Regions from separate parts of the Achromobacter animicus genome, predicted to be linked through region 3. Evidence: predicted binding sites of a transcription regulator. Region 3 holds the regulator's gene; each other region holds the start of a gene.
The links. The regulator FNR, encoded in region 3, switches genes on or off when oxygen is low (the NO sensors DNR and NnrR bind a similar motif). The targets are predictions, from matches to a motif close to TTGATNNNNATCAA.
Positions count from the first base shown of each region.

Region 1 (3,723 bases), 3.7 Mb from region 3:
GCTGAACAACATCGACATCTGGCACAGCGCGCAGCGCGGTGGCGAACGCGAGACGGACGAGTCCATCCTGCGCCGCCTGGTGGAAGATCACTTCCGCTACACCGGCAGCTACCGTGCCCGCGAAATCCTGGGCGACTGGGAAGCCTCGCGCGGCAAATTCGTGAAGATCATGCCGACGGACTACCGCCGCGCATTGGGTGAAATGTGGCGTGCAGCCAACCCGCAACAACTGGCTGCGTGAGGGATACCATGGGAAAGATTACTGGATTTATGGAATTTCAGCGTCTGCAGGAGGCCTCCGAGTCCCCGCAGAAGCGGCTGAAGAACTGGCGCGAATTCGTCCTGCACCTGACGGACGATCAGGCCAAGCAGCAGGCGGCGCGCTGCATGGACTGCGGCATCCCGTTCTGCAACAACGGCTGCCCGGTCAACAACATCATCCCGGACTGGAATGACCTGGTGTACAAGCAGGACTGGCGCCGCGCGCTGGACGTCCTGCACTCCACCAACAACTTCCCGGAGTTCACGGGCCGCATCTGCCCGGCGCCCTGCGAGGCTGCCTGTACCTTGAACATCAACAGCGACGCCGTGGGCATCAAGTCCATCGAGCACGCGATCATCGACAAGGGTTGGGCCGAAGGCTGGGTCGCGCCGCAAGTGCCGGCGCGCAAGACGGGCAAGAAGGTCGCCGTCGTGGGCTCGGGCCCCGCCGGCATGGCATGCGCGCAGCAACTGGCGCGCGCCGGCCACTCCGTGACCCTGTTCGAAAAGAGCGATCGCATCGGCGGCCTGCTGCGCTACGGCATCCCCGACTTCAAGCTCGAAAAGCACCAGATCGACCGCCGCATCTCGCAGATGGAAGCCGAGGGCGTGGAATTCGCGCCGTCGACCTACGTCGGCGATCCGAAGGATCCCGTTGCCGATGGCCTGACGGTGCGCACGCCGAAATCGCTGATGGCCGAATTCGACGCCGTCGTGATGAGCGGTGGCTCGGAAACGCCGCGCGATCTGCCGGTGCCGGGCCGCGAGCTCGACGGCGTGTACTTCGCCATGGACTTCCTGCGTCAGCAGAACAAGGCCGTGGCGGGCGACCGCCTCACCAACCAGACGCTGGCCAAGGGCAAGCACGTGGTGGTGATCGGCGGCGGCGATACGGGTTCCGACTGCGTCGGCACCAGCAACCGCCACGGCGCCGCATCGGTCACGCAGTTCGAACTGATGCCCCAGCCGCCCGAGTCCGAAAACAAGGCCATGACGTGGCCGTACTGGCCGCTGAAGATGCGCACGTCGTCCTCGCACGAGGAAGGCTGCGACCGCGACTGGTCGGTGACCACCAAGCTGCTCAAGGGCGCCAACGGCAAGGTCGAGAAGCTGGTCGGCGCGCGCGTCGAATGGTTCAAGGACGACGCCACCGGCCAGATGAAGATGCGCGAAGTCGAAGGCTCGGAGTTCGAGATCAAGGCGGATCTGGTGCTGCTGGCCATGGGCTTCGTGTCGCCGGTGCAGAACGTGCTGGACGCGTTCGGCGTGGATCGCGATGGCCGCGGCAATGTGCGCGCCAACACCGACGACTACCGCACCAATGTGGAAAAGGTCTTCACCGCCGGCGACATGCGCCGCGGCCAGTCGCTGGTCGTGTGGGCCATCCGCGAAGGCCGCCAGTGTGCGCGCTCGGTCGACGCCTACCTGATGGGAAGCAGCGAATTGCCGCGTTGATCGTATTGCGACATATCAACGCCGCCGGTTGCCTCGCGCACCGGCGGCGTTTTTTTTGCCTTTGCGTTGCGGTTAACCGCAGTTGTTGCGACATAACCACTTTCTGAAAACGGTCTTTTCACGAATTGACACACGTCAAGAACGGGGACGGGGCGGTCTGAGAACCTGTCGTCTCACCCCACACGGAAAGATCGGAGAAGAAAATGTTTTCGCTGAACGGGCGTATCCGCGCCACCGCCATTGCCGGTTTGATCGCTGCCGGCGCCTTTGCCGCTCCCGCCCACGCCCACGAAGCGGGCGACGTGCTGTTCCGCGTCGGCGTCACGCAAGTCCGCCCCTCGCAAAACAATGGCACCGTGCTCGACGGCAGCGTCAAGCTAGACGTGAACAACAACGTGCGCCCCAGCTTCACCCTGGCCTACATGGCCACCCGCAACATCGGTATCGAACTGCTGGGCGCCTGGCCCTTCCAGCATGACGTCAGCGGCAGCGGCGGCCTGGGCAAGATCGGCTCCTCCAAGCAACTGCCCCCCACGCTCAGCCTGCAATGGCACATCCTGCCCGACAGCATGATCCAGCCGTACATCGGCGTCGGCATCAACTACACCCACTTCTTCGACACCAAGGCCGAGGGCGCGCTCAAGGGCTCGAACCTGAAGCTGGGCGATTCCTGGGGCGTGGCCGCGCAACTGGGCGCGGACATCAAGATCAATGATCGCTGGTTCATGAACGCCGACATCCGCTACATCGACATCAAGTCGAAGGTGACGCTGGACGGCGAACGCGTCGGCACCGCGCGCATCGACCCGTGGGTGGCCACGGTGGGCGTTGGTTACCGCTTCTGATCGCTGGCCTGACGATGCGCGCGGCCCCGCGCGCATCGCTCAATTCTGCGGCGGCGCAAGCCGGCTGCGCAGCGCCTGCAATGCCGGCGTGTCGTCGTCGGCGCGCCAGATCAGCTGGGTAAGCGCCTGCCCATGGGACCCGGACAACGCACCCACGCGCACCGAATGCTCCGCCCCCAGCACCGCCAGCACGGACCGCGGCACGATCGCCACCCCGGTTCCCGCTGCCACACACGCCACGATGGCGTGATACGACGCAAACTCCATCACCTTGCCGGGCGCAATGCCCTCCTGGTTCAACCACGACTCCAGGATGCGCCGGTATGAGCAGCCCGCCGCAAAGGCGATGACGCTGCGGTTGCCCAGGTCTTTCGGACTGCCGATCGGATCCCACGCCAACGGCGAGATCAGCGTCAATTCCTCCCTGAATGCATCCATCGCCGCCAGTCCCTCTGCGGGGAAGGGTTGCGCCACGAAGGCAGCCTCGATCTCGTAATTACGCACCTTCGCGGCCAATGCGCCCGAGGTGCCGGTGACCAGCTCGATCCGCACCTGCGGCCAGGCCGCGTGATAGGCCGCCAGGATGGGGGGCAGGCGGGCGGCGGCCGTGCTTTCCATGGTGCCGATGCGCAGCACGCCCTGCAGGGCGCCTTCCCGGACGGCCGCCTGCGCCTCATCGGACAGGCGCAGCAGGCGGTCGGCGTAGGACAGCAGCACGCGGCCCTGATCCGACAGCACCAGTCGGCGGTTCTGCCGCCGAAAGAGCGGCGTTCCCAGCGAGGATTCCAGCTGCTTCAGGCGCGTCGACACATTGGACTGCACCCGGTTCAGATGCGCGGCGGCGCGCGCCACGCCACCCTGATCCGCCACGGTCTTGAAGATTTGCAGCGCGTCGAGATCCAAATTTCTCATTTTGGGAACTCACGTTCTTAATAATTCACTATTCAAGATATAAGTACAGCCGTAGAGTAGGCTCCATGTCAACGCCTGCTTACCCTTCCCCCCGCCCCTCGGCCAGCGCTACAAGCCTGGCCTGGCCCGCGGCGCTTGCGCTGGCGGCGGCCATGGGCATCGGCCGCTTCGCCTTCACGCCGGTATGGCCGCTGATGGCGCAGGAGTCCGGCCTGTCGCTGACACAGGGCGGCTGGATGGCGTCGGCCAA
Region 1 is NZ_JAYGJK010000001.1:219,277-222,999, reverse strand. It holds gene AB3147_RS01030 (glutamate synthase-related protein) at 1-241, shown strand, start outside; gene AB3147_RS01025 (glutamate synthase subunit beta) at 250-1,716, shown strand; gene AB3147_RS01020 (OmpW/AlkL family protein) at 1,920-2,561, shown strand; gene AB3147_RS01015 (LysR family transcriptional regulator) at 2,601-3,473, opposite strand; gene AB3147_RS01010 (YbfB/YjiJ family MFS transporter) at 3,539-3,723, shown strand, end outside.
Region 1: the regulator FNR is predicted to act here: its motif matches at 1,842-1,855, upstream of AB3147_RS01020 (OmpW/AlkL family protein).

Region 2 (3,723 bases), 980 kb from region 3:
GTCGCCCTGGCCACCCACGCCGCCGCGATGGCGCACGAGCTGAACACGCCGCTCGCCACGATGACGCTCCTGACCGACGAGATCGCCGCCGAGGTCCAGGACGACGAAGACCTGCGGGAAGACGTCACCACCCTCAGCCAGCTTCTGGCCCTGTGCCGGGAACGCATCCGCAATCTGGCGGTCCCAACCGCCGTGGATCTGGTTCGCGTCGTGGGGCAATGGCGTTTGATCCGGCCGACCATCGACCTGCAACGCTCGGGCACGCTGCCCACCAGCCTGCGCGTCGATCCCGCCATCGCCCACCTCTTGCAGGCGTTGCTGAACAACGCCGCGGACGCGGGGGAATCCGCCGACGCGCCCCGCGTGGACCTGCATCTGGAATACGGTTACGGCGCCCTGCGCGGCGAAGTCCGGGACTACGGACGGGGTTTCGATCCCGACCATGCCGTGCTGCCGGCGACCAGCCTGTTCAACAGCGGCAAGCCGGGAGGACTGGGCGTGGGCCTGGCCCTGTCGCACGCCACCGTGGAACAGATGGGCGGCGAAATGACCATGACCGCGGCCGAAGGCGGCGGCACCCGCATCCGCTTTTATTTGCCTCTCGGCAACCCCGGGACCTGAATGTGATGAATGCAAACGATCTTGGCCTGCTGATCGACGACGACGAACTCTACGTGCGCACCCTGCAGCGCAGCCTGTCGCGCCGCGGCCTGGAAACCCGAACCGCCACCGGAATCGCCGAGGCCCTGCGCGTGGCCGAGGAAATCCGTCCGGCCTTTGCCCTGGTCGACCTGCGCCTGGGCGAAGATTCCGGCCTGACCCTGATCCGCCCGCTGCGCGCGCTGCGCGAAGACATGCGCATCCTGCTCGTCACCGGCTACGCCAGCGTGGCGACCGCCGTCGAAGCCATCAAGCGCGGCGCCGACGACTATCTGCCCAAGCCGGCGACGGCGCCCATGATCCTGCGCACGCTGGGTCTGGTGAAGCCAGAAACGGTTACGATCGAAACGACCATGACGCCGTTGCACCGCCTAGAATGGGAGCACATTCACCAGGCCCTGCACGAGACGGGCGGCAACGTTTCCGCCGCGGCGCGCCTCCTGGGCATGCACCGTCGCTCGCTGCAACGCAAGCTGGCGAAAAAACCGGGGCCGGAACGCGAGGTGCTTCCGGAATGAGTTGTGCGGGGCGACACATCTTTACAACACCCCCATGTGCACGTGCGACATATCGTCGCACCCCCTCCCTCCCCTCGGGGCTTCTGCTCCCCTAGGAAAACCCTGAATCCGCCGCCATTGGGCCGGATTTCTCCCAGGCAATGCGACCTTTCGTCGCAGGCTTGACCCAGATCAAACCGATAGGATGGACGTTGCTGCCTAGCAGCATTCCAGTCTGCTGCTTTGCAGCATTTCCCACCTTCCATCCAAGGCTGTACGTGAAACACCCCCTCCTTGCGACCCTTACGCGCATATTTGGCGTCGGCGCGGTCATGCTGCTTGGCGGCTGCAACATGGAAATCCTCTCCCCCAAGGGAGATATCGGCATCCAGGAAAAGACGTTGCTGCTGACAGCGACCGGGCTCATGCTCATCGTCGTGATCCCGGTCCTCATCATGATCGTGGCGTTTGCCTGGAAGTACCGCGCTTCCAACACCAAAGCTGACTACCAGCCCAAGTGGGCCCACTCCACGGCAATCGAAGCCGTCGTCTGGACCGTCCCTTGTATCATCGTGGCGATTCTTGCCGTGATCACCTGGCGCTCCACGCACGCGCTGGATCCCTACAAGCCGCTCGTGTCCGAACACAAGCCGGTGACCATCGAGGTGGTTTCACTGGATTGGAAGTGGCTCTTCATCTACCCCGAGTACGACATCGCCACGGTCAACGAGATCGCGTTCCCCGTGGACGTTCCGGTCAACTTCCGGATCACGTCGGCATCGGTCATGAACTCGTTCTTCATTCCCCAGCTCGGCAGCCAGATCTATTCGATGGCCGGCATGGAGACCAAGCTGCACCTGAACGCGCGCGAAATCGGCACCTACGCCGGCATTTCGGCCAACTACAGCGGCGGCGGTTTCTCGGGCATGCGCTTCAAGGCGCACGCCATGTCGCAGGAAGGGTTCGACAACTGGATCAAGGAAGCGAAGGCTGCTCCCACCGCCCTGACCCCCGAGGTCTATGCGGAACTGACCAAGCGCAGCGAGCGCAACCCGGTCGTGAAGTATTCGTCGGCGCCGCCCGCCATGTTTGATTTCATTCTGGGCAGCACGATGACCAAGATGGCCGGCGTGGACTCCGCCACGTGCACCTCCACGTCGAATAATCTGATCGCAGGAATCAACTAACAATGCTCGGGAAACTTACCCTCGAGGCCATTCCGTACCATGACCCCATCGTCATGGTTACGCTGGCCGCCGTGTGCCTGGGAGGCCTAGCGGTCTTCGGCGCCATCACCTACTTCAAGAAGTGGAAGTACCTCTGGACGGAGTGGCTCACCACCGTCGACCACAAGCGCATCGGCGTGATGTACATCATCGTTGCGCTGATCATGCTGCTGCGCGGCTTTGCCGACGCCATCATGATGCGTACGCAGCTTGCCGTCGCGTCCGCGGACTCGGCCGGCTTCCTGCCGCCGCACCACTACGACCAGATCTTCACCGCCCACGGCGTCATCATGATTTTCTTCATGGCGATGCCCTTCATCACCGGGCTGATGAACATCGTCGTGCCGCTGCAGATCGGCGCCCGCGACGTGGCGTACCCGTTCCTGAACTCGCTGAGCTTCTGGCTGTTCGCCGCCGGCGTCGTGCTGATGATGCTGTCGCTGTTCGTGGGCGAATTCGCCGCGACCGGCTGGCTCGCGTATCCGCCGTTGTCCGGGCTGGACTACAGTCCAAGCGTGGGGGTGGATTACTACCTCTGGGCACTGCAGATATCAGGGCTGGGGACAACACTTAGCGGCATCAACTTCATCGTCACCATCCTGCGCATGCGTGCGCCTGGCATGACCCTGATGAAGATGCCGATCTTCACGTGGACCTCGCTGGTCACCAACGTCCTGATCGTCGCCGCCTTCCCCGTGCTGGCCGCGACCCTGGCGCTGCTGACGATGGACCGCTACCTGGGCACGCACTTCTTCACGAACGACGGTGGCGGCAACGTCATGATGTACGTGAACCTGATCTGGATCTGGGGCCACCCCGAGGTCTACATCCTGGTGCTGCCGGCCTTCGGCGTGTATTCGGAAATCGTTGCCACGTTCGCCCGCAAGACCCTGTTCGGCTACAAGTCCATGGTTTACGCCACGGCCGCCATCGGCGTGCTGTCGTTCCTGGTCTGGCTGCACCACTTCTTCACCATGGGTGCGGGGGCCAACGTCAATGCCTTCTTCGGCATAGCGACAATGATCATCTCGATCCCGACCGGGGCCAAGATCTTCAACTGGCTGTTCACCATCTACCGCGGCCGCCTGCGCATCACGACGCCGGTGCTGTGGACGCTGGGCTTCATGATCGTGTTCGTCATCGGCGGCATGACCGGCGTGATGCTGGCCATCCCCGGCGTGTCGTTCATCCTGCACAACAGCCTGTTCCTGATCGCGCACTTCCACAACACCATCATCGGTGGCGTGGTGTTCGGCTGCATCGCCGGCATGGTCTACTGGTTCCCGAAGGCGTTCGGCTTCACGCTGAACGAGCGTCTGGGCCGTTACTCGTTCTACTGC
Region 2 is NZ_JAYGJK010000001.1:4,891,784-4,895,506, forward strand. It holds gene AB3147_RS22420 (ATP-binding protein) at 1-621, shown strand, start outside; gene AB3147_RS22425 (response regulator transcription factor) at 627-1,178, shown strand; gene cyoA (ubiquinol oxidase subunit II) at 1,436-2,344, shown strand; gene cyoB (cytochrome o ubiquinol oxidase subunit I) at 2,347-3,723, shown strand, end outside.
Region 2: the regulator FNR is predicted to act here: its motif matches at 1,340-1,353, upstream of cyoA (ubiquinol oxidase subunit II).

Region 3 (3,723 bases):
CATCCGCCAGCGCGGAGAAGATGGCATCGAGAGCATCATCATTTAACTTAACCATAAGGTTAAGTTTTAGGTCTGCCACCAGCGCGTGTCAAGCGCGATGGCTTCGGACTTTCCCTAGGGGTGAAGCGCGTTACTTGCCGCGCGGCTTGATGATGTCGCAGGCCGCGGCGGTGTTGCTGGCCGGGGCGTCGCCGCCCAGCAGCGCTCGCACGCCGCAGACCGAGCCGAACATGCGCTTGCCGTCGTGGCCCACGCCGCCGACTTCGAAGGCGCTGTGACGCAGGGGGACGGGCTTGGAGCCTCGGGCGGCCAGCACGTGCTCGTACTGGACATAGCCGGTGCCGCGCGCGAGCCGGGTGGCGCCCTGGGCTTCGGCGCCGCAGGCTTTGTCCAGCAGCCGGTGCTCCGGGTTGTTGTCCGCGCCGCCCAGCAGGTAGACCACATCGCGCGCCGCGTAGCGCACGAAGAGGCGGGAATCGTCGGATTCGCCGGCGTAGGCGGGCAGCTTGTCCGTGCCGTACTTGTACTGGTTGTAGGTGGGGCAGATGCCGCGCTCGTAGGGCGCGTAGCCTTTGCCGTCGGCGCGTGGCCGTTCGTTGGTCAGGTACAGGTAGGAAGAGGGGTTGGCGACCACGTACCGCAGGGTCAGGCCGTCGCGGCGCAACACCCCGTCCACGTTGTTCAGCACGGCATACCGGTGCACTAACTGCGCGCCGGCCGAATGGCCGGCAAGCACCAGGCCGGCGAGCGACGGCAGGCGCTTGCGGTCGTCCAGGCTGCGCAGCAGGTCGTCCAGAACCTGGAACGAGGTGACGGGGGCGGGCCGGCCCGTGGCCTGGACGCTTTCCTGGCCGTCTTCCCAGCTGGCCTTGCGCCAGGCGGCCATGCCCGCGAAGCCCGAGTCGATCGAGCCGGAAAACCGCGGGGCCAGCACCAGCGTGTCGCCGGCGCGCGCCGGGTCGGCGGCGACCAGCGCGGCGGCGGTTTCGTAGTAGTTGTCGGCGTCGCGCTTGACGCCGTGGATGACGATGAGCACTTGCTTGATGCCGCGCAGGTCGTCCTTGGCCAGATCCCGGTTGGCGTAGACCGGCATCTTGTACCGGTTTCCGGGGCGGCCCAATTCAACCGCCTGCCAGCGCAGCGGCGCCGCGCGCTTGGGCACGGGCGTGGCTTCGTCGTAGTCGTAGGGGTCGGGCAGCGGCGTCTGCGCATGCGCAGCGCCGCAAGCCAGCAGGGTGGCCAGGGCGAGCGAGGCCGCCAGCGCCGTGCGGGTCAGGGATGTGGCAGGCGCGCGGCGCATGGCGCGGCGACCCCTCAGCAGCTTTCGAGTCCCAGCAGTTGCTTGAGCGCGGGCAGGTCCAGGATGCGGACTTCGCGCTGGTTGATCTTGATGAGGCCGTCGCGGGCAAAGCGCGAGAACAGACGGCTGACCGTTTCCAGCGTCAGGCCCAGATAGTTGCCGATTTCTTCGCGGCTCATGCGCAGCACGAACTCGGTGGACGAGTAGCCCAGCGACGCATAGCGCTGCGAGAGGTTCAACAGGAATGCGGCCAGGCGCTGTTCCGACCGCATGGAGCCCAGCGACGCCAGCATCTGGTGCGAGCGGGTGATCTCGCGGCTCATGAGGCGGCGGAATTGCTGTTGCAGCGACGGCAGGTGCGACGCGACGCGATCGACTTCGTTCAGGCGGATGACGCAGACCTCGGAATCTTCGAGCGCCACGGCGGCCGACACGTGCTTGCCATCCAGCATGCCGTCCATGCCGACGATCTCGCCGGGCAGATGGAAGCCGGTGATCTGGATCTGGCCGGTGGCGTCTTCAAGTTGCGTTTTCAAGCTGCCGAAGCGCACGCCGTAGACGGCGTCGAGCGGATGATCCAGCGAAAAGAGCGTCTTGCCTTTTTCCACGCGGACGCGCTCTTTGACCAGTTCGTCCAGCTTTTCGACTTCGGCGGCTGCCATGCCCACGGGAACGCAGACGTGACCCAGCATGCACGTGGAACAGTGGGCGGCATCAGGGGCAATGGGGACCCGTTTTTGCATACGATGACCTTTAGAGTGCCCATTGCACGGCGGGCGCCGGAACGGGTGTGAAGCACGAGACAGGCGTCTATTGTAGTCCGTTGTTACTACGGGTGTCTTACCGGGCGTCCTGCTTTGTTCTGGAAAGGCGATGAGCAATCCAGTCTTCCCCGGCGATATCGACCGCCGCGGCCCGAAACGCGGGGTCGATCGGATAGTACTCGCAGGGCAGCAGACTGGTCGGGCCGGCGCCTTCCAGACGGGCGGTAACCGTGCGGCGCACGAAGCAGCAGGGCTTGCCGGGCTGGTATTCTTCGATCTCGTCCATCAGGGCGATCAACGCCGGTTCCACCTGGAAAACGTCGCCGCGCACGCGCCGGCCGTCCTGCACGGGGATGAGCCCGGGCCAGTCGCCAAAATCGACCAGCATGCCGGGCACGCTGGCCGCGCCGACGTGGCTGGCGGCCGGCAAACCGCGCGCTGCGGCCGCCCGGGCGAGGTCGTTGATTTCGCCGGCCCGTAGGGTGCCGTACACAAAAACGTATATGCTCATTGCTCTGTTTGCTGGTGCACGTCGAAGAAGACCATGAGAGGCGCCGGGTGTTGAAATTGTCTCACCCGGCCACATATTCAGGTTATCGAGCCAGCCGGCACGGATCGGTCAGGCTCCCCACAAGCCAATACGACCATTATGCGATTCGACAAACTGACGACCAAGTTTCAACAAGCGTTGGCAGACGCCCAAAGTCTGGCCGCCCGCAACGACCACCCCTACATCGAACCTGTCCACGTGCTGTCCGCCCTGTTGTCGGATTCCGACAGCGGCGCGGGCAGTTTGCTGGCGCGTGCCGGCGTGGCGGTCAACCGACTGGGCCCGGCCCTGGAGTCCGCCCTGAAGGGCTTGCCGCAGGTGCAGGGCGAAGACAACGTGCAGGTGGGCCGCGACCTGCAGGGCGTGCTGACCCGTACCGACAAGGAAGCCTCCCGCCGCGGTGACACCTATATCGCCAGCGAACTCTTCCTGCTCGCGCTGGCCGACGACAAGGGTGAAGCCGGCCGCATTCTGCGCGACGCGGGCCTGCAGAAAAAGGCCCTGGAAGCGGCGATCGACGCCGTGCGCGGCGGCGAGAACGTGTCGGGCGCGGAAGGCGAAGCCAACCGCGAGGCCCTTTCCAAGTACACGCTGGACCTGACCGAGCGCGCCCGCCAGGGCAAGCTGGATCCGGTCATCGGCCGCGACGACGAAATCCGCCGCACCATCCAGATCCTGCAGCGCCGGACCAAGAACAACCCCGTGCTGATCGGCGAACCCGGCGTCGGCAAGACCGCCATCGTCGAAGGCCTGGCGCAGCGCATCGTCAACGACGAAGTGCCCGAGACCCTGCGCGGCAAGCGCGTGCTGTCGCTGGACCTGGCGGCGCTGCTGGCGGGCGCCAAGTTCCGCGGCGAGTTCGAAGAGCGCCTGAAGGCCGTGCTGAAAGAGCTGGGCCAGGACGACGGCCGCAACATCGTGTTCATCGACGAGCTGCACACCATGGTGGGTGCGGGCAAGGCCGAAGGCGCGATGGATGCGGGCAACATGCTCAAGCCGGCGCTCGCGCGCGGCGAGCTGCATTGCATCGGCGCCACCACGCTGGACGAATACCGCAAGTACATCGAGAAGGACGCGGCGCTTGAGCGGCGCTTCCAGAAGGTGCTGGT
Region 3 is NZ_JAYGJK010000001.1:3,915,634-3,919,356, reverse strand. It holds gene AB3147_RS17905 (ArsR/SmtB family transcription factor) at 1-55, opposite strand, end outside; gene AB3147_RS17900 (hypothetical protein) at 131-1,300, opposite strand; gene fnr (fumarate/nitrate reduction transcriptional regulator Fnr) at 1,315-2,043, opposite strand; gene AB3147_RS17890 (gamma-glutamylcyclotransferase family protein) at 2,141-2,575, opposite strand; gene clpB (ATP-dependent chaperone ClpB) at 2,714-3,723, shown strand, end outside.

Region 4 (3,723 bases), 1.6 Mb from region 3:
GCAAAGTTCACCGGCAGGAACACGGTGTGCCACAACGGCCGCGAACGCAGCACCATTACCTCGGCCCCGGTGTAGACCAGGATGGACAGCGCCGACAGCGCCAGGGCCGCCGCCACCACCCGCAGCCACCCGATCCGCCCCCACCACCACGCCGCGCAGAACAGCAGCGCCAGCGTCACGAAGACCGGCAGCAGCAACGCCCCGAGCCACATCCACGACCACGGCGTGATGTGCGCATAGAAGTGCCAGAAACGGCCGGGCTGATGCAGGTCGGCCAGCAGCGACACCGGCGCGGCGATGGCGCTGACCAGCAGCACCGTCACCGCGGCCGGCAGCAAGCGGCGCGGGGCGGAATCCGCCCGCCCGAACGTCGCAAAGGCGCCGGTCAGCGCGGTGGTCGCGCTGATGCCGATCAGAAAGAAATACTGCACGGCCCAGGGCAACCAGGCCGCGTCGTATACCGGCGTGAGCAATTCAGAAATTCGCATGAGAGTCTCCCCTTCCGTGTCAGTGACCGCCCGCCAGGCGCACGCCGGCCTGGCCGTCGACCTGATGCACGAACGCATCGGGCAGGCCGATGTAAAAGACGTGGGGATCGGTCTCCATCTCGGGCTTGAGCACCTTGATGTCGGCCTTGTGTTCGGCCAGCAGCCGGGATATCGCGCTGTCCGGATCGTTCATGTCGCCGATCACGCGCGCGCCGCCCACACAGCTTTCCACGCATGCCGGCAGCAGTCCGGCTTCCAGCCGGTGCTCGCAGAACGTGCATTTGTCCGCAGTCTGGGTCTCGTGATTGATGAAGCGGGCGTCATAGGGACAGGCCTGCACGCAATAGCCGCAACCCACGCAGCGCGCGTTATCGACCAGCACGATGCCGTCCTCGCGCTGAAACGTGGCCTGCACCGGACAGACCGGCACACAGGGCGGCTTGTCGCAGTGGTTGCACAGGCGCGGCAGCATGACCATCGAACAGGGGCCGCCGGTATCGGGCGTGACTTCGTACTGCAGGACGGTGGTGCGGAACTGTCCGATGGGCGGTACGTTTTCCAGCGAACAGCTCACCGTACAGGACTGGCAGCCGATGCACTTGCGCATGTCGACGACCATGCCGTAGCGCTTGCCGGCCATGCCAGGCCGGCGCGGCGGTTGGCCATTGAGACCCGGCGCGGCCTCGGCGTGGATGGGAATGACCGAGGCGGCGGCGCCCAGGCCTAGGAGCCCTTTCAGGAAACCGCGTTTGCCCGGGAGCGGCGTTTCCGGGGGGCTGTGGGGGGTGTGCATCGTTAAACTCCGAAACGTTTAAGTGTTACGGAAATTAACTTATCACCTGTAGTTATATAGAGCCTTGATATCTGTCAATTCGGGGACGGAGTCGAGGCGGCGGCAGCATGTGCGATCGCGGTTTGTGCTTCGGACGTGCGGAATAGACGGCAATGCGATCTGGCCGGGGGTTGCAGCTTCAGCGCGTCGGAAACTTCAATGCCGGCTCCCACGCCGCCAGCTTCTGCTCGAAACTGGCAGCCGCATGGGCGGGACTGGTCGAGGGCAGTTCGAAGAATTCCAGCCCGGGGGCCGGCAATGCGGGCAGCACATGCCGCCGGAACATTGCCGCGGCCTTCGCACCGTTGAAGCAGATGCGCCCGATGGACGGGTGAAGGCTCAAAAATGCCTGGAAATCGTTCGGCACCAACGTATCGCCCCGGATGTCGGCATCCAGACTGCCCGGCCGCTCACAGGCCTGCAACACATCCCACAGCGCCACGCCGTTAGCCTGCAACGCGCGCAAACGCTCGTCGTAGTCCAGGCCGGGATCGAACCCGAAGATCCGCGCTGCCAGGGGCCAGAACGCATTGCGCGGATGCGCGTAGTACTGCACCTGCCGCAGCGAGGCCACGCCGGGCATGGAGCCCAGCACCAGCACGCGCGCCCCCTCCCCCACGACCGGGGCAAATCCCGTCACCACCGTCTCGCACCGCGCCGCCGCGATTTTGTCCCTGATCTTGTCCATGCCCGGAAGGATACCCGCCCGGCGCGGGCGTGCCCTGCCGCCCCGCGATGATCGTTCGCCGCATGGAACAGTGCTTATCAGCCACGGGCACTACCGATATCGGCATTCCGCCCTTATCTTCTTGCCTATGACGAACGGCCCCGAAGGGGCCGCGCAACAGGAAACCTCACCATGAAGAAGATCCTAGGCGTGCACGCCAGCCCCCGTCCCCACTGGGTGGGCGACGGATTTCCGGTGCGCTCCATGTTCTCGTACAACGACAAGGGCCGCGACACCAGCCCGTTCCTGCTGCTGGACTACGCCGGCCCCGCCGACTTCGGCCCGGCCAGCCAGCCCCGCGGCGTCGGCCAGCACCCGCATCGCGGCTTTGAGACCGTGACCATCGTCTACAGCGGCGAAGTCGAACACCGCGACTCCACCGGCAACGGCGGCGTCATCGGCCCCGGCGACGTCCAGTGGATGACGGCGGCTTCCGGCATCCTGCACGAGGAATTCCATTCCCACGCCTTCACCCGCACGGGCGGAAAACTGGAGATGGTGCAGCTCTGGGTCAATCTGCCCGCCAAGGACAAGAAGGCGCCGGCCGGTTATCAGGGGATTCTCAATGCGGACATTCCGGTCGTGGCGTTGCCGGATGACGCGGGTTCGCTGCGCGTGATCGCGGGCAGCTACGGTGGCCAGGCGGGGCCGGCGCGGACTTTCACGCCGATGGATGTGTGGGATGTGAAGCTTGCTGCGGGTAAGACGGCAACCTTCCCGATTCCGGCGGGCCGCAACAGCATGCTCGTCATGCTGCGCGGTACGGTTCTGGTCAACGGCGAAGCCGTTGCGCGGGATGCGCAGTTGGCGCTGTTCTCGCAAGAGGGGGAGGACATCACGGTCGAAGCGAATAACGACGCCGTGTTCCTGATCCTGAGCGGCGAGCCGATCGATGAGCCGGTCGTTGGCTACGGACCCTTCGTGATGAACTCGCAGGCCGAAATCGTGGAGGCGATTCAGGACTTCAACGCCGGGAAGTACGGGCAGATGCATTGAGGCGAACGCTCCGCCAGTAACCCCGCGCCCGCATGCCAGTCACCGGCATGCGGGCGCGGTCGCGTTTTAAGGGCCCTGCAGATCTGACGATCACGGACGTTGCCTGGCGCAGCGTGAACCTGCTTATCCAAATGGCTCCGCGTGGACGCCCGCGCCCTCTCGCCAGACACCGTACGAGCAAAGGCAGCGGGCGGCGCGGTATGACGTTCTGCGGCAGCGCCGTGCTATGGTCGATCCCTAATTCTTCCGCCGCTGTCTCTGGCCACTTCCGCACAACGTCGATGACCGCTCCCGCCCGCTCCTCCTGCTCTCTCGCTTTGCGTCTGGCATTGACAGTCGTCATCGTGCGCGTGGCCTACGCCGCGCTGCTGCAAGGCTACACGTTGATCGGATTGCCCGAATCCGCGCAACTGCGCGAGACGTTCAGCCTTCCGCAGTACCTGGTGCCATTTCTGGCAAACATCGCGGCCTCGTCCATCTTTGTCGGTTTGACCGTATGGAGCACCACGCATCGCTGGCTGCGGCAGCAAAGTACGCACGCCGTGGACGCGCCGGGAAAACTTTTCGGCATCGTCATCATCTTGACGCTGGTGTTCTCGCTGGCCGTGTCGGCCCTCATGATCTATCTGCAAAGCGCGCTGGTCCTGTACGCCGCGCAACACGCTGGCACGGCCAACAAA
Region 4 is NZ_JAYGJK010000001.1:2,285,214-2,288,936, reverse strand. It holds gene nrfD (NrfD/PsrC family molybdoenzyme membrane anchor subunit) at 1-488, opposite strand, end outside; gene dsrO (sulfate reduction electron transfer complex DsrMKJOP subunit DsrO) at 508-1,281, opposite strand; gene AB3147_RS10315 (DNA-deoxyinosine glycosylase) at 1,460-2,008, opposite strand; gene AB3147_RS10310 (pirin family protein) at 2,180-3,043, shown strand; gene AB3147_RS10305 (hypothetical protein) at 3,325-3,723, shown strand, end outside.
Region 4: the regulator FNR is predicted to act here: its motif matches at 1,346-1,359, upstream of dsrO (sulfate reduction electron transfer complex DsrMKJOP subunit DsrO).